Regions from separate parts of the Ruegeria sp. AE4 genome, predicted to be linked through region 1. Evidence: riboswitches for the same ligand, from Rfam matches in the RefSeq annotation. Region 1 holds a riboswitch; each other region holds the start of a gene.
The links. Region 1 has a riboswitch for cobalamin ahead of ACR0EK_RS05070 (ABC transporter substrate-binding protein). Riboswitches for the same ligand answer to the same signal wherever they lie in the genome.
Positions count from the first base shown of each region.

Region 2: another riboswitch for cobalamin. It lies ahead of ACR0EK_RS17940 (hypothetical protein); the one in region 1 lies ahead of ACR0EK_RS05070 (ABC transporter substrate-binding protein).
Region 3: another riboswitch for cobalamin. It lies ahead of ACR0EK_RS19335 (DUF4198 domain-containing protein); the one in region 1 lies ahead of ACR0EK_RS05070 (ABC transporter substrate-binding protein).
Region 4: another riboswitch for cobalamin. It lies ahead of ACR0EK_RS17105 (DUF1636 family protein); the one in region 1 lies ahead of ACR0EK_RS05070 (ABC transporter substrate-binding protein).

Region 1 is NZ_JBQFZK010000002.1:166,308-173,495, reverse strand. It holds gene ACR0EK_RS05085 (SH3 domain-containing protein) at 1-369, shown strand, start outside; gene ACR0EK_RS05080 (NADPH:quinone reductase) at 481-1,470, shown strand; tRNA gene ACR0EK_RS05075 (tRNA-Gln) at 1,561-1,635, shown strand; cobalamin riboswitch at 1,797-1,989, shown strand; gene ACR0EK_RS05070 (ABC transporter substrate-binding protein) at 2,143-3,147, shown strand; gene ACR0EK_RS05065 (FecCD family ABC transporter permease) at 3,162-4,193, shown strand; partial or broken gene ACR0EK_RS05060 (ABC transporter ATP-binding protein) at 4,190-4,699, shown strand; gene ACR0EK_RS05055 (GlxA family transcriptional regulator) at 5,591-6,541, opposite strand; gene ACR0EK_RS05050 (GntR family transcriptional regulator) at 6,708-7,188, shown strand, end outside.
Region 2 is NZ_JBQFZK010000020.1:7,938-15,125, reverse strand. It holds gene ACR0EK_RS17960 (bifunctional 2',3'-cyclic-nucleotide 2'-phosphodiesterase/3'-nucleotidase) at 1-1,705, shown strand, start outside; RNA gene ffs (signal recognition particle sRNA small type) at 1,745-1,843, shown strand; gene rsgA (ribosome small subunit-dependent GTPase A) at 2,002-3,030, shown strand; gene ACR0EK_RS17945 (alpha/beta hydrolase family protein) at 3,066-3,923, opposite strand; cobalamin riboswitch at 4,056-4,274, shown strand; gene ACR0EK_RS17940 (hypothetical protein) at 4,365-4,772, shown strand; gene ACR0EK_RS17935 (protein-tyrosine phosphatase family protein) at 4,764-5,276, opposite strand; gene ACR0EK_RS17930 (DNA polymerase III subunit gamma/tau) at 5,449-7,188, shown strand, end outside.
Region 3 is NZ_JBQFZK010000026.1:12,818-20,005, reverse strand. It holds gene ACR0EK_RS19360 (hypothetical protein) at 1-113, shown strand, start outside; gene ACR0EK_RS19355 (energy-coupling factor ABC transporter ATP-binding protein) at 130-780, opposite strand; gene cbiQ (cobalt ECF transporter T component CbiQ) at 777-1,556, opposite strand; gene ACR0EK_RS19345 (cobalt ABC transporter permease) at 1,556-2,119, opposite strand; gene cbiM (cobalt transporter CbiM) at 2,116-2,727, opposite strand; gene ACR0EK_RS19335 (DUF4198 domain-containing protein) at 2,734-3,519, opposite strand; cobalamin riboswitch at 3,652-3,850, opposite strand; gene ACR0EK_RS19330 (ROK family transcriptional regulator) at 3,972-5,177, opposite strand; gene ACR0EK_RS19325 (substrate-binding domain-containing protein) at 5,352-6,371, shown strand; gene ACR0EK_RS19320 (ABC transporter permease) at 6,479-7,188, shown strand, end outside.
Region 4 is NZ_JBQFZK010000017.1:61,786-68,973, reverse strand. It holds gene ACR0EK_RS17110 (NAD(P)-dependent oxidoreductase) at 1-895, opposite strand, end outside; cobalamin riboswitch at 998-1,202, shown strand; gene ACR0EK_RS17105 (DUF1636 family protein) at 1,297-1,671, shown strand; gene cobW (cobalamin biosynthesis protein CobW) at 1,676-2,731, shown strand; gene cobN (cobaltochelatase subunit CobN) at 2,735-6,028, shown strand; gene ACR0EK_RS17090 (cobalamin biosynthesis protein CobG) at 6,025-7,146, shown strand; gene ACR0EK_RS17085 (precorrin-8X methylmutase) at 7,146-7,188, shown strand, end outside.

The DNA of each region.
Region 1 (7,188 bases):
GGGAACGTGCGACGCGGACCATCCCTAACCCACCGAATCGATTGGGTATTCAAAAGGCGTGGCATGCCGCTGCAGGTCACTGCCGAATACGGCAACTGGCGCAAGGTCCAAGACCGCGACGGCGCGGGTGGCTGGGTTCACTATGCCTTGTTGTCTGGCGTCCGAACGGTGCTGATCGAATCCGAGATGCTGCCTGTTTATGCCCGCCCCGACCCGACCTCGCCCGTGAATGCCCATTTCGAGACCGGAGTGGTGGCGCGCCTTGGAGCCTGTTCGCTGGACTGGTGCAGGATCACCGCCGGCGGATACCGTGGCTGGACACTGAAATCGAACCTTTGGGGCGTCGATTCTTCCGAAATTCGGGAATAGGCGAAAGACAATTTCCGGTATCCGCGGTTGCGCATCGCCCCGAAAAAGCGCGACAAGCTGTTTGAGTTACCGGCCCAATCGCCGCTTAACTCGACCTAAACGGAGGACCCTATGCGCGCAGTCACCTATTCAGCCTTCGGAGACGCTGTCGATGTCTTGCGCATACAGGATATTCCCCCAGTTCCGCCTGGACCGGGTGAAGTCACGGTCGAGTTGTCTTATTCCGGCGTAAATCCCTCGGACGTCAAGGCCCGCGCGGGAACCCGACCGGGTGTCACAGAACCTCCGTTTCCGCTGATCGTTCCGCACAGCGACGGGGCTGGAGTCATCACAGCGGTTGGCGATGGCGTACCCGCGACGCGGATTGGTCAGCGCGTGTGGATTTGGAACGGGCAATGGCAACGCGCGTTCGGTACAGCTGCCAGCCACATCACCCTGCCTGAATCTCAGGCTGTAGAACTGCCCGAGACGGTGTCACTTGAAACCGGAGCGATTCTTGGAATTCCGGGCCTTACCGCAAGCCACGCAGTGTTCTCGGGCGGCACGCCGCGCGGGCAAACCATTTTGATCCATGGTGGGGCGGGTACTGTCGGGTATCTGGCTGTCCAGCTTGCCAAATGGGCCGGAGCCAAAGTGATCGCAACGGCCAGCACCCGCAGCTTTGACCGGGTCAAGGCAGCTGGTGCAGATGTCGTTCTCGACTACTCCGGTGAACACCTTTCGGATCAGATTCTCGACGCAAATGATGGACGTGCAATTGGTCGAATCGTCGATGTCGAATTTGGACAGAACCTTGACACCAACATTGCCGTCATCGCCGAAAACGGCCGTATCAACGCATATGGATCTGCCCGGAATATGACACCCGTCTTTCCCTTTGGACCCATGATGTTCAAGGCAGTGACACTCGAGGCGGTCCTGATCTACCTGCTGCCCGTAGACTTGCGCGCCGCCGCAATAAAGACACTCCACAAGGCACTGGCTGATGGCGCATTGATCTGCCCCGTACATAAGGTCTTTACACTGGAAGAATGCGCTGCCGCCCATGCGATGGTACAGGAAGGCAACCGTTCCGGAGCGGTGTTGATCGACACCAAATGAGAGGCCCTCAAAAAAATTTTACGGCGCTCGTTTTTTTTGCAAAACGCTCTTGAACCCTGCCATCAACAATCGTAGATAGCCGCTCACCGTTGGGGTGTAGCCAAGTGGTAAGGCAGCGGTTTTTGGTACCGTGTATCGTAGGTTCGAATCCTACCACCCCAGCCATGATTTTCCCTAATATCACACACTATGAATCTAGGTCCGGATTTTGGCGCGTTCTCAGCGGCTTTTCTGATATCAGCGCCATGTTGAGACGCGCAGGTGCATGCTCTTGCGAGAAAATAGGAAAGACCCCGGAGTTTTTTCTTGCCGCAGGGTAAGTGTTAAGGTACCCGCGTTTTACCGGTCCCGATGTGGCTAAGAGGGAATCCGAGGTGCCTTTTGGTGCCAACCGGAACTGCCCCCGCAACTGTAGGCGGCGAGCGCTGTCCATTTCCGTCACTGGGCCATTTTGGTCTGGGAAGACAGGACAGACAAAGACCCGTCAGTCAGGAGACCTGCCGGTATGAAACCGAAACACACCGGGCGGGGTTGTCCGGGGAGGTTGCCGAAGAAACGCGCCGGGCGGTCTATTTTCTACCCTGCGCTCACGGCAGGCAGTAAAGCGTCTGTTGCTTCGGTAAATGCCCATTCACCCGTTCTCTGGTCATTGACACATGGAGATCGATTGTCATGTTTCTACGCACTGGCCTGATTGGCCTTTCCTTGCTGGCTACCAGCGCTGCCTCCGAAGGAAACTTTCCCCTAACTATCGAAAACTGCGGTCACTCGGTCACGTTTGACGCGCCAGTGACGTCGTCAGTCACGGTCGGCCAAGCCGCGACCGAGGTGCTTTATGCGCTGGGTCTGGGCGAGCAGGTTCTTGGAACCTCGGTCTGGTTCAACGAGGTGCTGCCTGAATATGCCGAGGTGAATGCCAAGGTAGAGCGTCTGGCAGACAATGATCCCAGCTTTGAAAGCGTTGTTGCCAAGCGGCCGGGACTGGTCGCAGCGCAATATGAGTGGCATGTCGGACCCGAGGGCATCGTCGCCACGCGTGAGCAATTTCACGAACTGGGCATTCCAACGTACGTAATGCCTGCAGATTGCATCGGCAAAGACAATACAGTCGGCGGCGATGGCACCCGCCTGCAAGCGTTCTCGACCGATACGCTGTATCAGGGTATCGAAGAACTGGCGGCAGCCTTTGATGTATCCGAACGCGGCACGGACCTGGTTGCCGAGTACAAGGCCCGCGAAGCCGCAGCCGTCGCCAAGGCGCAAACCGTGAAGCTGGACGATGTGTCAGCCGTATTCTGGTTTTCCTCTCCTGAAATGGAAAGCGACCCGTTTGTGGCCGGACAGAAAGGCGCACCGGGATACATGATGAGTAAATTGGGTATCCGCAACGTCGTCGAGACGGATGAAGAATGGCCAACAGTGGGCTGGGAAACCATTGCCAAGGCCAATCCGACGGTGATTGTTATCGCCAAGATGGACCGCCGTCGCTTTGCTGCGGACGACTACCTGAAAAAGCTGGAGTTCCTGCGCACTGATCCGGTGACCAGCCAGATGGATGCGGTCAAGAATGACCGGATCGTCATTATGGATGCGCAGGCCATGGACGCCACCATCCGCGCAATCCCGGCGCTGGAGGATCTGGCCGAGAAGCTGGATACCATCGGAAACAACCTGTGAACGAGGTCGCCGCAATCTTACGGCAGGGTTTCAAGGCTGCGTGCCTTACCGTGCCATTGTTGATTGCGGCGGTTCTTGCGGGCGCGATGATCGGGGAAACCTCTCTGTCGCCCGATTTGGTTCTCTCCGTTCTGGCCAACAAGCTGGCCGGAGCGGACTTTCCTGTCGACCCAATTGATCAGGGTATTATCTGGAGCTACCGGATTCCTCGCGCTCTGGTCGCTGCGTCCTGCGGTGCCGGTCTGGCTGTCGCAGGGGTCGTGTTGCAGGCTTTGCTGCGAAACCCGTTGGCCGACCCTTACATTTTGGGCATTTCTGCCGGGGCCTCGACGGGTGCCGTGGCTGTAACCATCGCTGGTTTGGGTGGGGGGGCTTTGTCGCTGTCTTTTGGCGCGTTCAATGGCGCGCTTTTGGCTTTTGGTTTTGTCGCGTTGCTGGCCCGAGCCGCTGGCGCAGGGGGCGGACGGGTTGCGACGGCACAGATCGTCCTGGCGGGAATTGCCGGGTCTCAGTTGTTCAATGCGCTGACGGCCTTCATCATCGCCAAATCCGCCAATGCCGATCAGGCGCGCGGGATCATGTTCTGGCTGATGGGAAACCTCAGCGGCGTGCGCTGGCCGGATGTGTATCTGGCCATTCCGGTGGCCCTTGTCGGTTGGCTCATTTGCCGCTTTCACGCCAGAGCACTGGACGCCTTTATTTTCGGCTCTGATTCAGCGGCCTCGCTGGGCATATCGGTACGTCGGGTGCAGGCAACCCTGATCTTTGCGACCGCGCTCACGACAGCTGTCATGGTTTCTATCGTCGGATCCATTGGCTTTGTCGGGCTGGTCATCCCTCATGCTGCCCGGTTCCTTGTGGGACCGGGGCATCGCAGGCTTATCCCAACCTCCGCCTTGATCGGAGCGGTCTTCCTGATCGGCGCAGATATCGTGTCGCGCATCATCATCCCGGGTCAGGTTCTGCCGATTGGGGTGGTCACCGCTCTGATCGGTGCGCCTGCCTTTGCCGTAATTTTGGTGCGCGGCCAGAGGAGCGCCCGATGAAGATCGAGGCGCAAAACCTGACATATTCCGTTCGCGGCAAGACTTTGCTGTCAGACGTATCCTTTGTCGTGGAGCCCGGCGAAACACTTGCTTTGGTCGGACCTAACGGTTCGGGAAAATCAACGCTGATGCGCCTGCTGGCGGGGTTGGTACGTCCGGTTTCAGGAAAAGTCGTCATAGCGGGTCATCCCGTTTCGCATTTGTCGCGCAGACAAATTGCCCAACGGATTGCCATCGTTGAACAACAGGCTGATACGGCCGAACGCGTGACTGCACGATCCGTGGTCGAACTGGGCCGCACGCCCTGGCTGTCGGCCTTACGGCCGTGGCGCGCCGAGGACACCTGGCAAGTCGACAAAGCCCTGCAAACCGTGGAAATGGCCGATATGGCACACAGAGAATGGGCGACATTGTCGGGAGGAGAGCGCCAGCGACTGCACATCGCACGCGCTTTGGCTCAGCAACCGGGACTCTTGCTTTTGGACGAACCGACCAACCATCTGGACATTCATCACCAACTGTCGATCCTGAACTGTGTTCGAATTCTAAAAGTGACGACAGTGATGGCGCTGCACGATCTGAATCAGGCGATGGCCTGTGACCGGGTGGCTGTTTTGTCAAAAGGGCGGCTGGTCTCTCTTGGCCCGCCCGAACATGCCCTGTCTTTGGAAACCGTTTCAGAAGTTTTCGGTGTTAAAGCACAGTGGGGGTATAGTGCCGGCGGGACAGAACGATTTCTGTCCTATCATCTGGACTGACGGATTCCGATCGCTTCTGGTCGTACAGGATATCAGTGTCGTCAGCGCAGCATGTCAGATACGTACAATCTACGGCCTCAAAGCCATATTCCAACGGCGCGCAATCTTGACTTGGGTTTCCTCACAACCCGTCAAGTTGCCCGTCGAATGCTGTCTTGATTCTGACCTGGATTGGATTCGTTCGTATTTTTGCCTTCAAAGATGATCAGCAGGCGCGTTGTCCGAGCGTGGGTCGACCAAACCTCAATGATATGTTCACTACTTGTTTTGAACCGTGAAACAGATTCCTTTTGGAAACCTCTGAGGCCTGACACAAATCACGACACGCCATCAGGTTGAACAGATTGCGGCGACCGCATGTCGATATTGCAGATTACCCACAATCAAAGCCTCAATCTGAGCCTTAAATTAACGGTAGATTAACGAAACAGGGCACAACAAATCTCTGGATGACAAGTTCTTGATATACTTATGCCTATATCGAGATTTATTGGTGGGTAATCCTGCCGGTCTGTTGACTAGTCCAGTTTTTAACGAGGGGGTATCCCGGCAGGATCAGGGGGTGCCAGATCAGGCCAGTTCGAGGCCAACAGATCGCGGCACCCCCGCCGGTAAGCGCGAACCAGCAACCCATCTTTTTCAGTTGATCTTGTTGCGTTGCGCGTGCGGCGTGATGCCGAAACTGGACCTGTATACCCTAGAGAAATGACCCGGATTTTCGAAGCCGCAGGCCACGGCGACTTCGGTAACCGACGCCTCGGTTTGCAAAAGCAGCTTCCGGGCCCGTTCCAGCCGCATTTCCATAAAGTACCTTTTAGGGGAAGTGTTTAGGTATTTGCCAAACAACCGTTCAAGTTGACGGGTGGAAATACCCAATTTGTCTGCAATGAAGGATGGGGAAACTGGGGTTTCCAGGCTGTCCTGCATAATGTCTATCGCCTTTGCCAGGTGGGCATTGCGCATTCCATTGCGCGACTGCAGCGAAACGCGCTGCTTGGCGGTCGCATTACGCACCGTGTTATAGACCATTTGATCCGCAACATCGGTGGCCAGCTCTTCGCCATGGTCGCGTTCAATCAGGTGCAGCATCAGGTCTGCGGTCGCGGTCCCACCTGATGCGGTAATGTGTTTTTCGTCGGCGACAAAGACGCTGCGCACCAGATTGATATCCGGAAAGGCTTCCATGAACGCGTCGTGGTATTCCCAATGGATCGCCGCCTGCATACCGTTGAGGAACCCGGCCTCGGCCAGCAGCCACGCGCCGGAACACAATGCCCCGATCCGCGTTCCACGCGCTCGTTCGCGCCGCAGTGTGGCCAGAAGGGAACGGGTCACGTGGTCACGCATGTGAATGCCCGACAAAACAAAGAGCTGATCGCACTTGGACAGTTCCTCAAGTCCGGAATGCACGAGGGTGACGGACCCATTGGAAGACACGGCCTGCTCGCCCTGTTCGGATACAAATGACCAGCGATACAGCTCTTCGCCACTTACAAGGTTGGCGATTCTCAGCGGCTCGACCGCACAGGAAAAGGCGAGGTGCGAAAACTCCTCGACCAGGATGAAGGCGAAGTGCTGCGTCTGAGGCATGAGCAGGACCATTTCCAAACTGGGCCGACGCCCGAACGTGAGTCTATTTTGCAGACATCCATGCTGCACGAGATTTTTTTGTATACAAGTTGTATTTTTTAGAAATACAAAACTGTGACCTCCGCGATTCGAACGCAGCTGCCACAGGACTTAGTGAGGCCAAAGGATGAAAGACGAAGCCAAGTCGCGCAAAAATGCGCTAAGAGAACACCTGAAGATGTCCATCCTGACGCTGCGCCTTCGTCCAGGTGACGATCTGGATGAGGCGCATCTGTCCGATGAATTCGGCCTGTCGCGCACGCCTCTGCGCGAAGTGTTTCGTCAACTGGCTGGCGAAGGCTATCTGGATCTGCGAAAAAACCGCAGTGCCCGTGTTTCGGAAATGTCCTACACCACACTGCGCGATTTCTTCCTTGCCGCGCCGATGGTTTACGGGGCCATCCTGCGTCTGGCGGCAGTGAACGCGACTAACGCGCAAATCGAAGAACTGAAAGCGGCTCAGCAAGCATTCAAAGCTGCCCTTCGTTCAGGGTCGGCCGAAGATCGCGCACTTGCCAACAACCGTTTTCATGACGTGACCGGAGAGATGTCCGGCAATGTCTACCTGCTGCCGTCATTCAACCGGCTGCTGATCGATCATGCACGGA
Region 2 (7,188 bases), on a different contig from region 1:
AGCCCGGCAAGAGGCCAAGGACGCGCTGGTGCTGATGTTTGACAACGGGGATTCGTTGCAGGGAACCCCAATGGGCGATTGGGCAGCAAAAAGTGGCACTGCCCATCCGATGATGAAGGCGTTCAAAGCCTTGGATTATGACGCGATCGGGCTGGGCAACCATGATTTCGGGTTCGGGCTGGCGACATTGGGCAACATCCTGACGCAAGCCCCCTGCCCGGTTATTTGCAGCAACCTGTATCGCACGCGCGGACCTCAGCCCTGGCAGCGGCATATCGTTCTGAACCGCACTGTGTCTTTGAACGGTAAAGACATTCCTGTTCGCATCGGCATCTTCTCGGTTCTTCCGCCGCAAACGGCCTGTTGGGAGGCGCATAATCTGGATGACGATATCGTCGTCGAGGATATCCTGGTTGCGGCAAAGTCCCTGACGCAGACATTGCGCGACGAGGGGTGTGATATCATCGTGGCGCTTGCTCATTCCGGCCTTGGGGGCACCGCACCGGTGGCGGGGATGGAAAACGCCGTGATACCCTTGGCCGCGATCAAAGGCATCGATGCCATTGTAGCCGGGCACACTCACCTGACACTTCCAGGAGAGGGCCATGCCAATACCCCGATGGTCGATCACCTGACGGGGCTGGTACATGGAACGCCCGTTGTCATGCCGGGATCAGCGGGCTCTTACCTGGGGGTTATCGATTTGGCCGTGACCGCCGGGCCGGACGGCAAAGTGCAAATCCGGGATAGCCGCGTCGAACTGCGTCCGGTTATCAGCAACGGCACAGCCGTCGGGGAAGACAGTGAAATTGCGGTCCTGTGTGAGGTGGCGCATCGTATGACCCGTCAATCCGTTGCCGCACCGGTGGCACATATCCCGGATACATTGCACAGCTATTTCAGTTGCTGTGCGCCGGATCGCGCGCTGACCCTTGTAGCTGCAGCGCAAGCCGCCGCACTGCGCCCGTTCTTGCAGGGAACCGATCTGGCGGGTCTGCCGACATTGTCGGTTGTTTCGCCTGCCAAATCCGGCGGGCGCGCAGGACCCCGCCATTATACCGAGGTACCCGCCGGAGAGATATGTCTACGCCATGTCGCGGATCTGCATGTGTTTCCCAACGAGTTGCGCGCAATCCGGATCAGCGGTGCGCACCTGCTGGACTGGTTGGAGATGTCAGCCAGCGTATTCAACCAGTTAAAGTCTGGTTCCGAACCCGAACTGATCAACCCTGAACGGGCCGGGTACAATTTCGACATCGTGTTTGGACTGTCTTATCAGATCGACCCCACACAGCCGCCGCGATACGATGCGCAGGGGAAAATGATCCATCCCGACCACAGGCGGATCAGTGATCTGACATATGCAGGCCATCCCGTACGACCGGAGCAGATATTCGTTATGGCGCTGAACAATTACCGCGCCAGCGGAGGCGGGCATTTTCCGCATGCGACAACGACAGAGCAGATCAGCCTGCCACCGCTGAGCATCAAGGACCTTGTGCGGGATTACCTGTTACAGCACCTTCCACCTGATCCGACCGTCTCGCAGCCCTACCCGTTCTCGCTGATGCCGCGGCGGGGCGTGACGACAATTCTTCGAACAGGTCCGGGCGCCCTGAAATATCTGGATGAGTTACGCAGGTTCGATCCCGTGCTGCTGGGCTCGGATGGCAGGGGATTTGAACGAATCCGCCTGACGCTCTGACGGGTTGTCTTTTCCCGATGCCTTCCCTATATCCGGACTCGAGAGGTTGGCGCGGGCGAGCGCCTCGCCAACCTGGTCAGGTCCGGAAGGAAGCAGCCACAACGAGCCCCGCTTGGGTCGATGTCCAACCTCTCACTTCGTGAACCACAGCCACAGGAGGGCTTTATGACTGTAGTGAAAACCCTTCGGGCAGACTGGTTCTGATTCACCGGAATCACCGGACTGCCTGAACACACGACCTGCGGATGCGCGCTTGCCATCCGTTGGCATTGCTGTTTCTGAAAACAGGCAGATAAATGTCTTATACGCTTTCGGACCTGGGATGGTCCTCTTACTTTGCCGCGCAGCATGCGGTTTTTCCTTCTGACACGCCCTTTCGTATCGCATCGGTACATCGGGACCGTCTGATCGGGCTGAGCCCGGATGGTGATATCCCTTTGCTGACACCGGATAATCCGACCGGTTCATATGCCGTTGGGGATTGGGTCCTTGCCGACGCCGAAAACCGCGTGCGTCACATTCTGGACCGGCGCAGCCTGCTGCAACGCAGGGCTGCCGGTACAGGTGCCGCAACACAACTGATAGCAGCCAATGTCGATGTGTTGTTCATCGTCAGCTCGTGCAATGCGGACTTCAACCTTCCCCGGCTGGAACGTTATCTGGCGCTGGCGCATCAGGCCGGATGTTATCCGGTCGTTGTCCTGACGAAAGCTGACCAGTCGGATGACCCCGGCAGTTTCTCGGGACAAGTGCAATCTCTGGACCCTTTTCTGTCGGTGCTGGCGGTCAATGCGCTGGACCCGGCAGATGTCGAAAAGGTTCTGGCATGGTGCCCCAAAGGCCAGACCGGCGCGCTGGTCGGGTCGTCGGGCGTAGGTAAAACGACGCTCAGCAACGCCATGACGGATCAAAACCTCGCCACGTCTGAAATTCGCGAAGACGACGCACGGGGCAGACACACGACAACGGTGCGCGCGTTGCACCGGATGGGTAACGGTGGCTGGCTGATCGATACGCCGGGAATGCGCGCACTGCGTTTGCTGGACGCTCAGGACGGGATCGACAACGTGTTCTCGGACATCACGGAGCTTGGCCAAAGCTGTCGCTTTTCGGATTGTCAGCACGAGACCGAGCCCGGCTGTGCCGTGCAGAACGCAATCGGCGAAGGCGCACTTGACCCGACCCGGCTGGACCGTTGGCGCAAGCTGCGGCGTGAAGATCAGCGAAACTCGGAAACCGTTGCCCAATCGCGGGCGCGGGACAAGGCGTTCGGCAAGATGGTGCGCGGTGTCATGCAGGACAAGAAGCTTCGCAAACGGCCATAACTGCAAGGTGTTAGGAAAACCTGCGTCGCGTCTGATCAGGCGATCAGGCGCGGCCAGACCGCTGCATTGCGACGGGCAAATGCTCCGATATGGCCTATTTCCGGCAGTCCGAATTCAGCCGGCTTCAGAAGGTGGCGTCTGGCCTCGGGGCCATACAAATCAGCAAGGCGCCAAACCGCCTCGGGCGGAGCCATCTGGTCATCTTCGAACGTGAACAGATCCACTGGTGTTCCAGAACTGCCCCAATGCGCATCAGGCAAATTCTGCCCGATCTCGGGAACGTAGCTAAGAGGGGCTGTACACCATTTGCGCCATTGCCAGTAGACCGAGGCGGGCAGGTCCGAACCAAACCCGATTGCTTTGCCGGGTAGATAGCCAAGTGCCCGCACCATCAGCGGTGCATGGCCATACCAGAACAGCCCTGCCAACCCCCGATAGGGCCATGGGTGATCTTTCAAAGTCACCAGTCCCGAACACACACCGATCATTCGGTCGATCTGGTCGATATCCGGCTGCACCGGCCCCAGCATCGCACCGACGGAATGGCCGATGGTCCACTGCTGCGCCTTTGGAAACCGCCTGCGCATTTCGGCCCGTGCCGCTGGCATGTCGATCAACGCCCAATCCGCCATTGTTGCAGTTGCGTCTTTCAGGCGGCCGACCAAAGAAAGCCCGTAGTCCCGATAGTCATAGGTCAGGCAAGCTATCCCCCGCTTGGTAGCCAGCCATCGCGCAAAATGTTGATAATAGTCACGCGGCACACCCGTGGCACTGTTAAGTACGACAACGGTTTCCGGCTCACCCACTGGCCGGTACAGCCGCGCCGACAAGGTCACGGACCCTGACGGAAAGCGGAAATCTTCGATCAACACCGTCTGTTCCGTATCCAACATGATCCCCGGCTTTCGCTGAAACAATGGTTTGCCTGCCTTCGATGCCGACGAAACTAAGCCGGAACGTAAACCGCATCCAGCATGACCAAACGTCCGGCCTAAAGATCGGCTTGACTCGGAACGCGATCAGGCGCTAGCGGTTGTGTGATGGTTTCCGGCCCCCACAAGAGGTCGGGATGAAAAGGGAACACGGTGCGGTTTGTCTGGTCACACAGATATCAACCAAGTCCGCGACTGCCCCCGCAACTGTAAGCGGTAAGCAATGCCGAAATACCACTGGCCCACGGGCTGGGAAGGTCGGCAGAGCAATGACCCGCAAGTCAGGAGACCTGCCATCGGAACTGAAACCGAAACTCGGGCGGGGTGTCCGGGCAGGTCCTGACAGCGAGATGCTGTCCCACCTGCCCCAATATCCAGCCCACCACGCGCGGAGGGCGCAGGATGATCTGGAAGACAAAGTCACACGAATACAGCGCTACTGTGTGCCAGCGGACTGGGAAAACCTGCCCGGCTTTGGCGCGACTGGCCCGCTCGATTTCCGAAGCCATGGCGCAGGCGGTTTCGGCCACCAGCGAGGATTTCGAATTTGAAGGCAACAGCGCGCTGTCACATTGCGCGGAAGGGTGCATGGCAACGATCCGAGCGCGATCCGACAGTGTTCGCGTTTTCTGCGGGGCGCACCCTGATACGGCAATTCGGGACCTTGATGCCTATGCCGATTTGATCTTCGGACCTACATTCAGCACGCTGCCCTCGGGCATTGTCGCGAACCCGCCTTGCGCCATGATCGAGGTTTCAACGATCCGGCCCCGGAAAACCGGCTACGCAACCCATCAGCTGTCAGCTTGATCCCACTTCCACCTGTGCCGGGGTGATCCGGGACGCCCAGGCCAGCTGCGCATCGGTTTCGACAGCGCAGGGGCGCACGGCCCGCAGGCGGTCCAGTGCGTCGCTGGCGCGTTCACCGCATTCAACCATCAGTCGCAGAACAATCATCCCGGATCTGCCGCACCCCCCACGGCAATGCACAAGAACCCGGCCACCGCCCGACAGCGCATGTCGGGCCGTGGCGCTGACCTCTGGCCAGGCCTTCTGAACCGCCTGCGTCGGTGCTCCAAAATCTTCGATCGGCAGGTGAACCCACCGGCTGGCACGGCTTTGGATGTCGCTGCCAAAGTGCTGCGCGCCATCCTGAAGCATTTCAACAGCCGTCGTCATTGAAATCACAAGGCCCGGTTTCCACGCCGCAATCATATCCAGATCGCCGACGTAATCCCCGCCTCGCCCGGGCATTGAAGTAAGGGCAAGCGTTCCGCCTCCGACCTGCAGAGCAAAAATGACCAGCTGCGACATGAAGTGCGTCCTCCCCCAAGGTACTCTTTAAGAAATGAGTCATTAAATCCGCTGGACCAGTTTAGTTGGAAACCAGCCCGTTTCTGAAACAAAAAATCATCGCGCCCCACAGTGGACGCGGAGTGCCGCCGCCACTACGCTGTGCCGAAGCACCGAATCCGAGCGAGAAGACATGACAGACACGCCAAGCCCCGCCTATCAGGTTCTCGCCCGCAAATACCGCCCGGAAACCTTTGCCGACCTGGTGGGTCAAGATGCTATGGTGCGCACCCTAAAAAACGCCTTCGAGGCCGACCGGATTGCGCAGGCCTTTATCATGACCGGCATTCGCGGAACGGGAAAAACCACCACGGCGCGGATCATCGCCAAAGGCATGAACTGCATCGGACCGGATGGAACCGGAGGACCGACAACCGAGCCTTGCGGTCAGTGCGAGCATTGCGTCGCAATCATGGAAGGTCGCCATGTCGATGTGATGGAAATGGATGCGGCCAGCCGTACCGGCGTCAACGATATCCGCGAGATCATCGACAGTGTCCGCTATCGCGCCGCCAGTGCACGCTACAAGATCTACATCATCGACGAGGTTCACATGCTCTCGACCAGCGCATTCAACGCGCTGCTCAAGACGCTCGAGGAACCGCCCGCACATGTGAAATTCATCTTCGCGACCACCGAGATTCGCAAAGTGCCGGTCACGGTTCTGTCGCGGTGTCAGCGCTTTGACCTGCGCCGGATCGAGCCCGAAGACATGATCGGCCTGCTGCGCAAGATCGCCGGGGCGGAGAGCGCGCAGATCGCCGACGATGCGCTGGCGTTGATCACCCGCGCCGCAGAAGGATCGGCCCGCGACGCGACCTCACTGCTGGATCAGGCAATCTCGCACGGAGCCGGTGAGACGACGGCGGATCAGGTCCGTGCGATGCTGGGTCTGGCCGATCGTGGACGGGTTCTGGACCTGATGGACATGATCCTGCGTGGTGACGCGGCAGGGGCGCTCACTGAACTGAGCGGTCAATATGCGGAAGGTGCAGATCCTCTGGCCGTGCTGCGCGATCTGGCCGAAATCACGCATTGGGTGTCTGTCGTAAAGATCACACCTGACGCGGCCGAAGACCCGACAGTTTCCCCCGACGAACGCACACGGGGCCAGCACATGGCCGAGGCCTTGCCGATGCGGGTTCTGACCCGGATGTGGCAAATGCTGCTGAAGGCGCTGGAGGAAGTCTCTGCCGCGCCCAACGCGATGATGGCCGCCGAAATGGCTGTTATCCGACTGACGCATGTCGCCGATTTGCCCAGCCCCGAAGAGCTGATCAAACGGCTGCAAGACGTCCCACCTTCGCCTCCCGGCGGGCCGGGCGGGGGCATGTCACTGTCCCGGCAGGCCACTGTGGCAACGCAATCCAACGCGACCCCGCCGCCTGCCTATACATCGCCCCCGCGCGGCGCGGGTGGCGCACCGGTTGCCGCGCTGGCGCAGGATGCACAGACGGCCCTGGCCCGCTATCCAACCTTCGGGCATGTGGTGGAACTGATCCGCACAAACCGCGATGTGAAACTGCTTGTCGAGGTGGAAAGCGGCGTGCGCCTTGTGTCGTACCAGCCTGGCCGGATCGAATTCACCCAGACACCTCAGGCACCGTCGGATCTGGCGTCGCGATTGGGCTCTGCCCTGCAACGCTGGACCGGCAATCGGTGGGCCGTCTCCATTGTCTCGGACGGGGATGCCGCGACCATCGCGGAAGTGCGGGACCGGGCCGAACTGGCCCTGAAAGCCGAGGCCGAAGAACACCCGCTGGTTCAGGCCGTGCTGACGCAATTCCCCAAGGCAAAGATCATTCGGATCGAAACACCGGAGCAGCGCGCCGCCAAGGTTGTGACCGAGGCCCTTCCCGAAGTCGAAGAGGAA
Region 3 (7,188 bases), on a different contig from region 1:
GAAAAGGTGGCGCGCAATCAAAACACCCGGTGAAACAGGACCGGCGCAGACGTCTGTCGTTTCGGGCATGGGCGGTCAGATATGGGCTTATGAGCCGGAAGCGGCAGGGCTGAACCCGGATTGGTCCTGTCAGACAGCAACCAGTTTTCCGTCTCGCAAATCCAGCGCATCCGGTGCCAGTTCAGCACGGAAGGCCGGGGAATGGCTGACAAGAAGGATCGCTTGCGGCAATCCCCGGAGGATTTCCAGCAGCCGGGCCTCGTTCCGTGGGTCCAGCGCGTTGGTGGGTTCATCAAGCAGCAGAACCTCGGGCTCCATCGCCAGAACGGTCGCCAGCGTAACCAGCCGTTTTTCACCCCCTGACAATTTGTGGGTGATGCGGTTCTTCAGATGCATCAGGTCCAGATCACCCAACACGTTTTCTACGATGGCTAGCGCTTCGTCGCGTGTTCTGCCCAGGTTGAGCGGGCCAAAGGCGATATCCTCGGCGACGGTCGGGCAGAACAGTTGATCATCCGCATCCTGAAACACAAGGCCCACCCGGCGGCGTACGTCATGAAAATCGGCCTCTTGCACCCTTTGCTGACCAAAGATCGTGACCGTGCCGGACCGTGGGCGCTGCAATCCAAGCGTGATACGCAGCAAGGTCGATTTTCCCGCCCCGTTCGGGCCCGTCAGCGACAGGCGTTGACCGGCGGACAGGCTGAGGCTGGCACCGTCAAGAACGGGTGGCTGACCGGGGTAGGCAAAGCAGATATCTTCAAGCGCAATCAGTGTCATGCCAAATCCAGTATGATCAGACCCGCGCAAAGGGCACCAAGACCTGCGGCAAAAACGATGTCCCTTCGGGTCAGGGCAAAGTCCTGAAGCAGCAGCATACGGCCTGAAAACCCCCGGCATTTCATCGCATCAAGTATGCGTTCGGATCTTTCGATCGCGCGCACCAGCATCATGCCCACGAGATAGCCAAAGCTGCGATAGGTGTGCCAGTTTGTTGCCGGGCGAAATCCGCGTACCTTCATGGCCGCGCGCAGGCGCAGGTATTCTTCCCGCAGAACCTCGATATAGCGGATGGTGAACATCAGAAGGTGAACCAGCTTTTCGGGGCAGCGCAGGCGGTGCAGGGCGTGGCCAAGAGTGACCGGCTCCATCGTGCCGACCAGCACCATAAGGGACAGGATGACCGCGTTGGCCGTCAGAGCGATCTCGACCGCTTTCCAGAAACCCTGCCAGCTTGCGGGAAACCCCCAGAGCGTGAACATCGGGTCGCCGGGCATGGAGAATGGCAACAGCACCAGCATGAAAAGGATGAACCCATCCATCATGGCCATGCGTTTCAACGTTTTCCGCCAGGGCAGACGCGACGCGGCAAGAAGCGAAAGGGACACCACCAAAGCCGCGCACAGCGCCGTCAGCGAGGACACCGCGACAGTCACCACCGCGAAGACAACCGCCATGACGATCCGCATCCTTGGATCAAGCGGGTTGATCGCGCCGCGCCGCTGCGCGCCCGCTTTGACCAGCGTGCTTTCCTGTTGCCCCAGAACGTGCGCCATCAGGCCGCCAGCTTGCGGCGTGCCGCAAAGTAAAAGCCCAGACCAAACAGACCGACGATATATCCGATCCCACCCAGAACAGTTTGCAGGTCATTTTGTTCGCGGTAGGCGGCGATTTCCCGACGCAGCGGGCGCAGCTCATCCCGCACGGCCCTGGCAATGACCTGTTGTTGTTCATCGCTGAGCACCGCCGCTGTCTGGGCAGGTGCGTTTGTCGGCGCGGTGTCGGGTTCCGCTTCAACGCCCATGATCCGGGCGACATCCGCAGCGGGCATGGTGACCTCGGCCACATGCCCGGCACCAAGGTTTGCAGAGAAAGTATGGGCCACCGGCGCGTTTGGTGTGTAGATAAAGAACCCGTCTGCATCTGTTACGATACGGCCCAGCTCGGCTCCGTCCGGGCCGTTGACGATGACCTCGGTATCGCTTGCCATGTCGCCGTTGGAAAAGCCGATTTCGCCTTCGATGGCGTCACCGGATTCAAACACTCCGGCTATGACCTTATGCGCCAAGGCAGGTACGGGTGCGCAGCACAGCGCCAGAATGATCGCCAGGTACCTCACGCGGCCGCTCCTTTGACAAACAGCTCGGGCTTGACCTTGCGCGCCAGCAAAACCGCGAACCCGGTCAGGATCGCCTCGATCGCCATGACAGGAATATGTGCAAAGAAAACAAGCTTGGCCGCTGGCAGGAATGCATCCCCGGACAGGGCCAGTGAAAACGCAACCATGCCGGTTGTGGCGGCTATGGCAAAGGCACCGCCGACCCCGCCCCATATCGCACCTTGCAGAGGTGAGCCATGGGCGATCAGGCGGCCAAAGATCAGCCCGGCCAAAACCGCGGGCAACGCGATGTTCAGGGTGTTGATCCCCAATACCGTCAACCCGCCAAAACCAAAGAAGACGGCTTGCAGCAAAAGCCCGACGAACAGGGCCGGGAATGCGGCCCAGCCCAACAAAAGCCCGGCCATTCCGTTGAGGATCAGATGCACTGACGAAGGGCCAATCGGCACATGGATCAGCGATGCCACGAAAAAGCTGGCAGACAGCACCCCCGCTGTTGGAATGCGATCAAGATCCAGCGACCTGAGGCCCATGGCAATTCCACCCGCAGCAGCGACGGCTCCGCCGATCACGACAGGGTTGGACAAGGCTCCGTCAACGATGTGCATCTACGGTTACTCCAAATCCCAGGCGCGGATCCAGATCACCGCGTCCTGGCTGAGTTCTTTGCCGTTGTGTTCGGTCACGGGACCGGCGCCGAGTGCGGCAAATCCCCAATATCCGGCTTTTGGAACGCCAAACGTGAAATACCCGTTATCATCCGAAGTTGCGACCAATGCACCACCCGGCATCGGCGAGACCGACGGGGCGGAAGCGGCCGCGCTTTCCATGTTCGGTTCTGCGGCCATGTACTCGATCTCGATCTCGGCACCCGCAACCGGTTGGCCTTCGGCCATAACCCGACCTGTAAACGTCGAACCCGCGATGATGTTGGTTGGTTTGTTGAGCGGGATGATCTCAACCGGCAGGCCCACCGGGTTCATCCAGTCGGTCGGCAGTTCATTGCGGTTCAGGAATGCCTTGGCGATCTGCTGGATATAGATATCCTCGGATTCCTCATAATAGGGCTGGGGAACAGTCACCAACACATAGTCGCCCGACCGTTTGACGGGAACATAACCCTTGAATGCCGCGCCTTCGTTTTCGCCGCCGGTGAAACGTACGGGTTCCAGGGTATCCAGCAGATCGGTTTTCTGACCGTTGTGGATCACGTAGAATTCCTGCGGCTTGTCCAGATCCATGACATGCCCGTTCGAGAACGGATGCCAAAAGATCAGCTTGACCGGAACATTCCCCGGTGCGTCGATCATGGTGTCAGCGGTGTATTCCAGCAGGAAATGCGCATTTGCCATCGCTGGAAGCGCCATCGCCACAGCGGCTGCGGAAAGCAGCTTGGTCATCAATAGTCGTCCTTGTCCCATCGCACCAACCCCGGTACGAGATGCGTTTTGACTGCGGGGACGTCCAAGCTAAGCTGCTTTTTCAAGCATCCTGCTCCGACGCACATCCCGTCGCCGATTAGGAGTGCCCTTGTCAAAGGCACATGTCCGGCAGGTATCCTGACTTGCGGGTCAAAGCGTTGGGCTGGCCTTCCCGGATTAACACCAGTGGCACTTCAGCCCTGCTCGCCGCTTACAGTTGCGGGTGCAGTTGCGGAATTGGGCCAAAGCCCGCACCGCATTCCCTATTGATTCCAGAGCACGCCCCGGAACCGGACATGCCGAGCGGCTTGCCAGACTTCTTCGGCATCCGTCAACGATCAATTGCGCTGGCTGTCAAAAAGTTTAGCGGGCGATGCCCTTTTTCCGACGGATCCGCTTTGGATGCAGGTCAGGGTTTTTAGGGAATGAACCTACCCTTCGAGCAGGTATCTTTCCGACAATGGCAAACTGGCCGCCCCCAATGAGCGGGCATCCGGGCCTGCCGTCCCCACCTGCACCAAGGGCCGTTCAAGCCCGGTCAGGTTCATGTCTGATAGCTTGACCTCGACCAATTCCACCAGCCGCGCCTTGATGCCTGTGGGCATCCAGCCATCAATCTTGACAGATTCGAAGTCGATCAGGCTGCAAGACGAGACGATGGCATGTGCGATCCCGTGCGCCGCCTGTTTCAACCAGTTCTCAAGGTGGGTTTCCGGTATGTCCCAATGCTGTGTCGTTTCCCAGATTGAGCCGGCTGTTTCGGCATTCCCACCAACTGCGCGCTCCAGCACATAAAGACTGGCGACATCTATCAACGGTTTCACTCCGCCTGCGTCGTCCGGCACAGGCAATGGACCAAGCGCACCGGCATTTCCCCGCCCCGAAAAGATGGAGCCGTTCAGAACCACCCCGCCCCCAATGAAGAAGCCCACATAAAAATACAGGAAATCTCGTGGGCCTTCCGCCGGGCCAAAGACCAGCTCGGCACCGCAGGCGGCCGTTGCGTCGTTCTGTAGGAATACCGGCAAGTCATAGCTTGAGGCCAGTGCGCCTTTCAGGTCCGCGTCACGCCACGGATCCATTTTCTCCTGCGGAACCTGCAATGTCTGCGCCCAGTCCCAAAGGTAGAACGGCATCGCAATCCCAAGACCCGCGATCCGGCTGCGCGCCTCGGGCGACAGCGACGTCATCACTTTGTCGAGGCTTTCCTTGGAAAAGCTCAGTGTCGCCTCGGGCGTCGGAAAATCATAAGTCCGCCGCTCACGGTGCCTGACATTGCCAAGGAAATCCGTCAGCACCAGCTCGGTACTGCGCCGCCCGACTTTGAGCCCAAAGAAATACGCGCCATCCGGATTCAGGCGCATGGGAACCGAGGGCTGCCCGACTTTTCCCCGGATCGGTTCGCCCCGCAGAAGCAGCCCATCGGTTTCCAACTGGCGCATGATGACCGAAACCGTCTGTGCCGACAGCCCGGTCATCCGCGCGATCTCAGATTTTGCAAGGGCCTGATGGCGCCGGACCAGTGACAGGACAAGCCGTTCATTTCGGGCCCGCATTCCGCTTTGGTTGGTGCCGCGCATGTCTGGCTCGCGTACGCCAGCGGTATTGTCCAAAGAGTTGTTTGCAGACACGGCCATCCCCTTCGTGACGACAATGTTGAAACCCTTCCTTTCTGTCAATAATAAATAAGAGTGATTTATTTATTGACTCGAAATTCGAATCTTGTGATGGTTTTCACGTTCGATCGGGCCGGATTTCGCCCGATCAGACGTATGCCCTGACGGGCATTGGGAAAACTGGGAGGACTACCGATGAAACTTGCGAAACTTGCAGGCGCTACGGCGCTGGCGGTTACGGCCATGGCAAGCAGTGCAATGGCCGAAGGTGAAACCGTTTGCCTGATCACCAAGACGGATACCAACCCTTTCTTTGTCAAAATGAGAGAGGGCGCGACAGCCAAAGCCGAAGAGCTTGGCATGACGCTGAAGGCCTTTGCCGGCAAAGTCGACGGCGACCACGAAACTCAGGTTCAGGCCATCGAAACCTGCATACTGGATGGCGCAAAGGGTATCCTGCTGACCGCGTCAGATACGTCGTCTATCGTTCCGGCGGTGCAGCAGGCCCGCGATGCCGGGCTGCTGGTGATTGCGCTGGACACCCCGCTTGAGCCTATCGACTCGGCCGACGCGACCTTTGCCACCGACAATTTCCTTGCGGGGCTTCTGATCGGACAATGGGCAAAAGCCACTCTGGGAGATGCGGCAAACGACGCCAAAATCGCCACGTTGGACCTTGCGGTCAGCCAGCCCACTGTGGATGTGCTTCGCAATCAGGGGTTCCTGCAGGGGTTCGGTGTTGATCTGGCCGATCCGAACGTGATTGGCGATGAAGACGACCCGCGTCTTGTTGGCAGCGATGTCACCGCTGGCAACGAAGAAGGCGGCCGCCGCGCGATGGAGAACCTGCTGGCCAAAGACCCGATGATCAATGTGGTGCATACCATCAACGAACCGGCGGCAGCGGGCGCTTACGAGGCGCTCAAGGCTATCGGGCGCGAAAATGACGTGCTGATCGTTTCCGTCGATGGCGGCTGCCCCGGCGTGCAGAACGTGGCGGACGGGGTCATCGGCGCAACATCCCAGCAATACCCGCTGCTGATGGCATCGCTGGGCGTTGAGGCTGTCAAGAAATGGGCGGACGAAGGGACGAAACCCGAGAACACACCCGGTAAGGACTTTTTTGACACTGGCGTGGCGCTTGTGACGGATAAGGCCGCCGACGGCGTCGAGTCCATCTCGGTTCAGGAAGGCATGGACCTCTGCTGGGGTTAAGCTGAACGTGTGGAAGGCCGCTGCGCGGCCTTCCACTTATCAAAACCACCCACACGCCCGAAACCTTGCTAAAGTCGTCATAAACCTGACGCTTTGGGGGAAGTTCCATGTCCGATTCTTCACGACAAGCCGACGATTTCGAAACCGCCGCAAAGGGCAGCCCAGAGCAAGTTGCCGAATTTGACGATCACCAACGCGGATTTGTCGGAACGGTTCAGCATTTTCTGCATGTGAACCCGTCGCTGGTCCCGCTGATCGTCCTTGTCGCTGCAATCGTCATCTTTGGTGTCTTGCTGGGCCCCAAGTTCTTTTCGCCCTTTGCGCTGACATTGATCCTGCAACAGGTTCAGATCGTCGGGATCGTGGCCGCGGCGCAGAGCCTTGTGATCCTGACCGCAGGCATCGACCTGAGTGTTGGGGCCATCATGGTGATGTCGTCGGTTGTGATGGGGCAATTCACTTTCCGTTATGGAATGCCGCCTTCGGTTGCGATTGTGTGCGGCCTTGCTGTTGGCTCGGCAATCGGGGCCTTGAACGGGTTTCTGGTCAGTCGCATCAAGCTGCCGCCTTTCATCGTCACCCTTGGCATGTGGCAGATCGTTCTTGCGGCGAATTTTCTTTATTCACAAAACGAAACGATCCGGTCGCAGGAGATCGAGGAACACGCCGCCATCCTGCAACTGTTTGGTGCCAAGTTTAACCTGGGCGGGGCGGTGTTTACCGTTGGTGTTGTCTTCATGCTGGCGCTGATCCTCGTCCTTGCATACGCGTTGCGGCACACGGCCTGGGGCAGGCATGTCTATGCCGTCGGGGATGA
Region 4 (7,188 bases), on a different contig from region 1:
CCTCTTCCAGCCGCTTGATAATATTTGGTGAAAGCTCGCGTTCGCCATAGCGTGCGATACCATCGTTAAAGATGTTGATCATCACCGGGTTTATTTCCAGCGGCACCCCGGCGCGGTCGGCGACCTCCTGAAACAGACCGATATCCTTCTTCACCAGATCCATGGTGAAGGAAATATCGCGCGACCCGTTCAAGATGACCTGACTTTCGGTTTCGTGCACGAAGGACGTGCCGGACGAGATTTTGATCGCCTCATAGGTCGTGTTCAGATCCATCCCCGCAGCCTTTGCCGTAACCAGTGCTTCGGCGCAGGTGATCAGGTTGGCGGTGGCAAGATAATTGGTCATCACTTTCAGCACCGAGGCCGAGCCCAGTTCGCCGGTGTGCAAAACCCGACGACCCATTGTCGTCAGGAACGGCAGAATTCGTTCAAACGTTTCCCGGTCACAGCCCGCAAAGATCGAGATATTGCCTGTCGCGGCACGGTGGCACCCGCCAGAAACCGGGCAATCGACGGCCGCACCGCCGCGCGATATGACTACGGCTCCCAGGCGTTTGACTTCGGCCTCGTCCGTGGTCGACATCTCCATCCAGATCTTGCCGGGGCCCACTTCGGGCAACATCTCCTGCATGACTGCGTCTGATGCTGCCGGAGACGGCAGACAGGTGATCACCGCATCGCAATCGCGCATCAACTGGGCGGGCCCCTCAGCCGCCTTTGCACCTTTGGCGACAAACTCGGCCACCAGATCCGCGTTCAGGTCATGCACAGTCAGATCAATGCCGTTGCGCAAAAGGGATCCCGAAAGCTTTCCGCCTACGTTACCCAGACCGATAAATCCCACTTTCATATGACGCATCTCCAAGTTCGTCGTTTTCCCGTCATGCGACCACATACCGAACACATTCTTCATGCCGCCGAACGACGCCTACAGGTCGCTTTTTTCTCCTTGGCTTATTTGTTGCGCGCGAACCGCTTGACAAGCGGGTCAGCGGTGCCGCATGTCCCTTTCGTTGGTGTCGGCGACAGCCGATGAAAAGGGAATGCGTCAACGGTTCATCCGCCAAGCGCAGCCGCCCCCGCGACCGTGACCGGAGAGGATGCCCAATGCCACTGGCCTGTGCCGGGAAGGCGGGACATCCGACAGAGCGACCGCTCTGGCATCCGTAAGCCGGGAGACCTGCCAACACCCGAAGTTGAAACCGGGCGGGGTGTTCCGGTGTCGGGTCCATGTGCAGACGTGGTGCCCGCATGAAACCCCGTCCCCCGCGAAGAGGATTTGGGGGGATGAGAGACATGACCGAGAACGCACCGGTAGAGCTACTGGTCTGCACGACTTGCCGCCGGGGTCTGCCCGTCGAGGATGACGCTGAGCGACCCGGCACATTGTTGCACAAGGCCCTGGAACAGGCTGCCTTGCCGGATGGCATCATTCTGAAACCGGTCGAATGCCTTTCGAACTGCGATCAGGGTTGTTCCATCGTGCTTCGGGGCGGGCCGGATCGCTGGACCTTTGTTTACGAGAATCTGAACGAAATCGATCACGTCGATGTCATCATCGATGGCGCGACTAAGTATCTGGCCACAGGCGATGGTCTGGTGAAATGGCGCGACCGCCCTGAACATTTCCGCAAAAACTGCGCCTCGCGCATTCCCCCGATTGGAGCCTGAGATCATGTCGAACCTTGAAAAACTCCCCGTCACTGTGATCACCGGCTTTCTGGGCTCGGGCAAAACCACGCTGGTGCGCCATCTGATGCAGAACCCGCAGGGCAAGCGCCTTGCGATTGTTGTTAACGAGTTTGGCGATGTGGGTGTTGATGGCGACATCCTGAAGTCCTGCGCGATTCCGGAATGCCCTGCGGAAAACATCATGGAACTGGCAAACGGCTGCATCTGCTGCACCGTGGCCGACGATTTCATCCCGACCATCGAGGCGCTGATGGCGCTGGAACCGCGCCCGGATCACATCCTGATCGAAACATCCGGCCTTGCACTGCCCAAACCGCTGCTGAAAGCATTTGATTGGCCTGATATCCGTTCGAAAATCACCGTTGATGGCGTGATTGCGCTGGCCGATGCCGAGGCTGTGGCCGCCGGTCGCTTTGCTCCGAACGTTGAAGCGGTGGATGCCCAACGGCTGGCTGATGACTCGATCGATCACGAAACACCCTTGTCCGAGGTGTTCGAAGATCAAATCTCGTGCGCGGATATCATCCTGCTGACCAAGCCCGATCTGGCAGGTCCCGAAGGTGTCGCGAAAGCCAAACAGATCATCGCCACCGAGGCGCCGCGCCCGCTTCCCGTCGTCGAGGTTGCAGAGGGTGTCGTCGACGTACGTGTCGTGCTTGGCCTTGAGGCTGCCGCCGAAGATGACATGGACGCGCGCCCGTCACATCACGATGGCCATCACGATCATGAGCATGACGATTTCGAGAGCATCATCGTCGAGTTGCCGGAACAGACCGACCCTGCGGAACTGGTAGCCAGAATCGAACGTCTTGCGACTGAGCTGAATATCCTGCGCGTCAAAGGCTATGCCGCCGTCGCTGGCAAACCGATGCGCCTGCTGGTTCAGGCTGTCGGCGCGCGGGTTCGTCACCAATACGACCGCCCGTGGGAGCCCGGTGAAGAGCGCCGCTCGCGCCTGGTCGTGATTGCCGAGCATGACGACATCAAAGAAGCCGAAATCCGTGATATCCTCGTGGGTGTGACCGAGGTTGCCGAGTAAGTCATGCACGTCGTCTTTCGCGAAAGCCACGGGCTCGAGGAAACCGAGACCCCAACCGATCTGGGCCAAAGCCCGGGTGATCTGGTTGTGCTGTCCTTTTCCGACAGTGACCTGGGCGCTTTCGCGGCGGGCTGGCATCGCGGCGGCGGGCCTGAGGGGCGGATGCCCACGATGCGGCTGGCCAATCTTGCGGCGCTGAAGCACCCTCTGTCCGTCGATACCTATGTCGAACAGACACTTGAGGGCGCAAAGGGCATCCTGATCCGTCTGATAGGTGGCGTGCCCTATTGGTCTTACGGGCTGCAACAGGTTCTGGCACTGGCGCAAGCCAAAGGCATCGCGTTAGCCGTTTTACCGGCGGATGGGCGTGAAGACACTCGGTTGGATGAGTATTCGACCCTGCCCCTCTCGACCCTGAGGCGGCTGGCACATCTGTGTGACACCGGCGGCGAAGTCGCCGCGCAGGCCGCATTGGCCCAGATGGCCTTGGCAGCAGGGCTTTATGCCGGGCCAGTGATGGGCGCGAAAACCCTGCCCGAATGCGGTGCGTGGTGTCCAGATCAGGGTGTCGTCCCGGTGGGTTCCGCATTCCAGAGCGATACGAAACGCATCCTTGTCACCTTTTATCGCGCGTATCTGACATCCGCAGACACCGCCCCGGTCGCGGCCCTGATCCGCAGCCTGCGCGCCCGCGGGCTTCAGGCGGTGGGTCTGTTTGCCCCGTCGCTCAAGACCCCAGCCGCTGCCGACTGGCTCAGGGAACAGGTCGTCGCCTTGCGACCGTCGGCGATCATCAACGCCACTTCATTCTCGGGCAAGGGCGCGTCCGGCACGTCGCCTCTGGACGCAGCGGATGTGCCGGTGTTTCAGGTCGCTCTCGCCACCTCGCGACGCAAGGCCTGGGCGGAGGCCGAACGCGGCCTGTCACCCGCCGACCTCGCCATGCATGTGGTATTGCCCGAAGTGGACGGGCGAATATCGGCAGGCGTTGTCTCTTTCAAAGAACCGGGCAAGCGCGATCCGCATTTGGAATACTCGCGTTTTGCGCATCGGGCCGAGTCGGACCGGATCGAGGCGATCATCGATCGGGTATCGGGCTGGCTTGCCCTGAATGACAAACCCAAGGCAGACCAGATCCCCGCGTTGGTACTGTCCACATATCCCGGCAAAGACTGGCAAATGGCCCATGCGGTTGGTCTCGACGCGCTGGCCTCGGCTGAGGCGATGCTGTCTGATCTTTGCGGTGAAGGCTACGACATCGCGGCTGGCGATCCGGTTGCCGACGCACTCTTGGACGCCCGGATATCGTGGCCGCTTGAGGATTATCTGAGCGCACTCGCTGAATTGCCCCAAACCCTGCGCACCGATCTGCACACCGTATGGGGCAATCCTGAGCAAGACCCAACTTTCACTCAGGGTGCGTTTCACTTCACGGCTTTGCGACGCGGCAAGGCGCTGGTCGCACTGCAACCAGAGCGCGGAACACCCGAACTGCGTGATGACGACTATCACGACCTTTCGCGTACCCCGCGCCATAGCTATGTCGCCTTCTATTTGTGGCTGCGCAAAGGTCTTGGCGCGGACGCGCTGATCCATATCGGTGCGCATGGCACACTGGAATGGCTGCCCGGCAAATCGGTCGCCCTATCAGCAGACTGCTGGCCCGAGGCGCTGATCCGTGACCTGCCGGTGATCTACCCGTTCATCGTCAACGACCCAGGTGAGGCCGCGCAGGCCAAGCGCCGGATCGGCGCGGTGACCCTGGGCCACATCCCGCCCCCCATGAAAGAAAGCGGAACGCCTGACCGGATGGTGCGACTGGAAGCCCTGCTGGACGAGTTCTCAAACGCGGACGGCCTTGACCCCAGACGCCGTGACCGGTTGCAGGAAGATATCCGGGATGAGGCGCAAGCCATTGGGCTGGAGCACGATCTGGGCCTGAACCAGGCCACCAGCACCGCCGAAGCAATCACCCGCATCGACCGCTTTGTCTGCGATATCAAGGAAAGTCAGTTTGGCGACGGGCTGCACGTCTATGGGCGTGTCCCGGATGTGACCGGCAGTTTCGACCCAGCCCCATCCGCCCATGCCGAACGCAAGGCCCTGATCAATGCGCTGGCCGGCAAGCGGATCGAGGCTGGCCCGTCCGGCTCGCCCTATCGGGGCCGCTCTGACGTGCTGCCGACCGGGCGAAACCTGTTTACCACCGATCCTCGGTCTGTGCCCACCCGCGCAGCCTACGCGCAAGGTGTGAAACTGGCCGAGGAACTGGTACGGCGACACTTGCAGGAGGAAGGCGATTACCCGAAAGGGCTGATTGTCGATCTGTGGGGATCGGCCACCATGCGCACGGCGGGCGAAGAATTCGCCATGGCCCTGCACCTGCTGGGTGTAAAGCCGGTTTGGGACAAGGGGTCCGAGCGGGTTTCGGGTATCGAAGTGCTGCCCATCACCGACCTGAGCCGCCCGCGCCTGGACGTCACCCTGCGGGTTTCAGGCTTGTTTCGCGATGTGTTCCCTACGTTGTCAGCCCTTTATGGTCAGGCGGTCCGGGCTTTGTCAGAGCGTGATGAAGCGACCGACTGGAACCCCTATGCCGGTCACGCCCCGGCTGCGCGGGTGTTTGGCCCGGCACCCGGCAGTTACGGCCTGAACATGACCCATCTGTCCGAGACCTATACGGACGAAGCGCGCACCCAAGCCGGGGAGGCATGGCTGGAGGCCAGCTCGTACGCGCTGGAAGGTGAGCACGTTGCGCAAGACAAAGAGGGAATCACGGATCGTGTCGCCAATGCCGACAGTTTTGTTCACCTCCAGGATCTGACGGAAACTGACCTGCTGCTGGCCAACGATTATGCCACGCATGAGGCCGGTTTTGCCGCCGCCAAGAAATTCGTCGGCGGATCCGCGCAGCTTTACCATCTGGACAACACCAACCCCGATAATCCGCGCGCCCGGACTCTGCCGGAAGAAATCAGCCGCGTCGTTCATGCCCGTGCTGCCAACCCTGGCTGGATCGCGGGGATGCAGCGCCATGGTTTTCGCGGCGCCGCCGAGATTGCTGCGACGCTGGATCACATGGCCTCTTTTGCGCATCTGTCCGGAACCGTCGCTCCGCATCTATTTGATCTCTACCACGAAGCCACATTGGGCAATGAGGCCGTTGATGCCTTTCTGCAAGAGGCCAACCCGAAGGCCCATCAGGCCATGCAAGACAGGTTCCGTGCATTGCTGGAAGCGGGGCTTTGGAACACACGCCGGAATTCGATCCGTGCCGACTTGGAGGGTTTGGGATGAGTGCACCTATCGTTCAAGGCTGGTGCCCTGGCGCACATCGCCCGATGATGTCAGGCGACGGGCTGGTCGTGCGGGTCCGTCCGCGTCTGGCGCGACTGAGTGCCAGGCAGGCTATTGGTTTGTGCGAACTGGCTGAACGGTTCGGCAACGGCACCATTGACCTGACCAATCGTGCCAACCTGCAACTGCGCGGCGTGGATGAGCGCGACCACCAGCCGTTGCTTGTGGAACTTGCAGCGCTGAACTTGCTTGATACGGAACCCGGCATCGAAGTACGCCGCAATATTCTGGTCACTCCGCTCTATCAGGCGGGCGATTTGACCGCGCGGCTGACACTGGAGTTGATTGATCGACTGGCCGAATTGCCTGCTCTGCCCGCTAAGTTTGGTTTTGCCATAGATACAGGCCCGAAGCGCCTGTTGGCCTCGGATTCTGCAGATATTCGTCTGGAGCTGGGTGCCGGCGGTCCGATCCTGCGCGCCGACGGCTGCAAAACCGGGCGGTCTGTGACCGAGGATAACGCCATTGACAACGTGATCGCATTGGCCCTGTGGTTTTCTGAGACTTACACGGCCGAGACACGTCGCATGGCGCGGGTCACCCACGCGTTGCCACAGGAATGGCAGGGATTTGCCCCCGGTCCTTTCGGTGAAAAACTGCAACCCGGCCCCTGTGAACTGGGTGCTCTCTACGGCGCGGCTTTCGGCTCGCTGCCTGCGCACAAGCTTTGTGAACTGATCGAAGCCAGCGGCGCTTCTGCCTTGCGTGTCACACCGTGGCGGCTGATCCTGCTGGAAGGCGGGGCGGCGATACCCTCCCCGGATTTCGTCATGGACGGAGCCGATCCGATGATGACAACCGACGCCTGCCCCGGCGCGCCGTTCTGCCCGCAAGCGCAGGTGGAAACCCGCGACATCGCCCGTGCATTGGCTCGGCGCATTCACGGTCGTCTGCATGTCTCGGGCTGCGCCAAGGGGTGCGCCCATATGGGCCCGGCCGAGATCACAGTGGTCGGCAACAACGGGCGATTTGATCTTGTCAAACAGGGCCGCGCGGGGGATGAGCCCAGCCAACGCGGGCTCGACCCGGAAACACTCATGACTATGGACTTCACCTGATGCCCTATACATACGAAACTGATGGCGCGGCGATCTACAAGG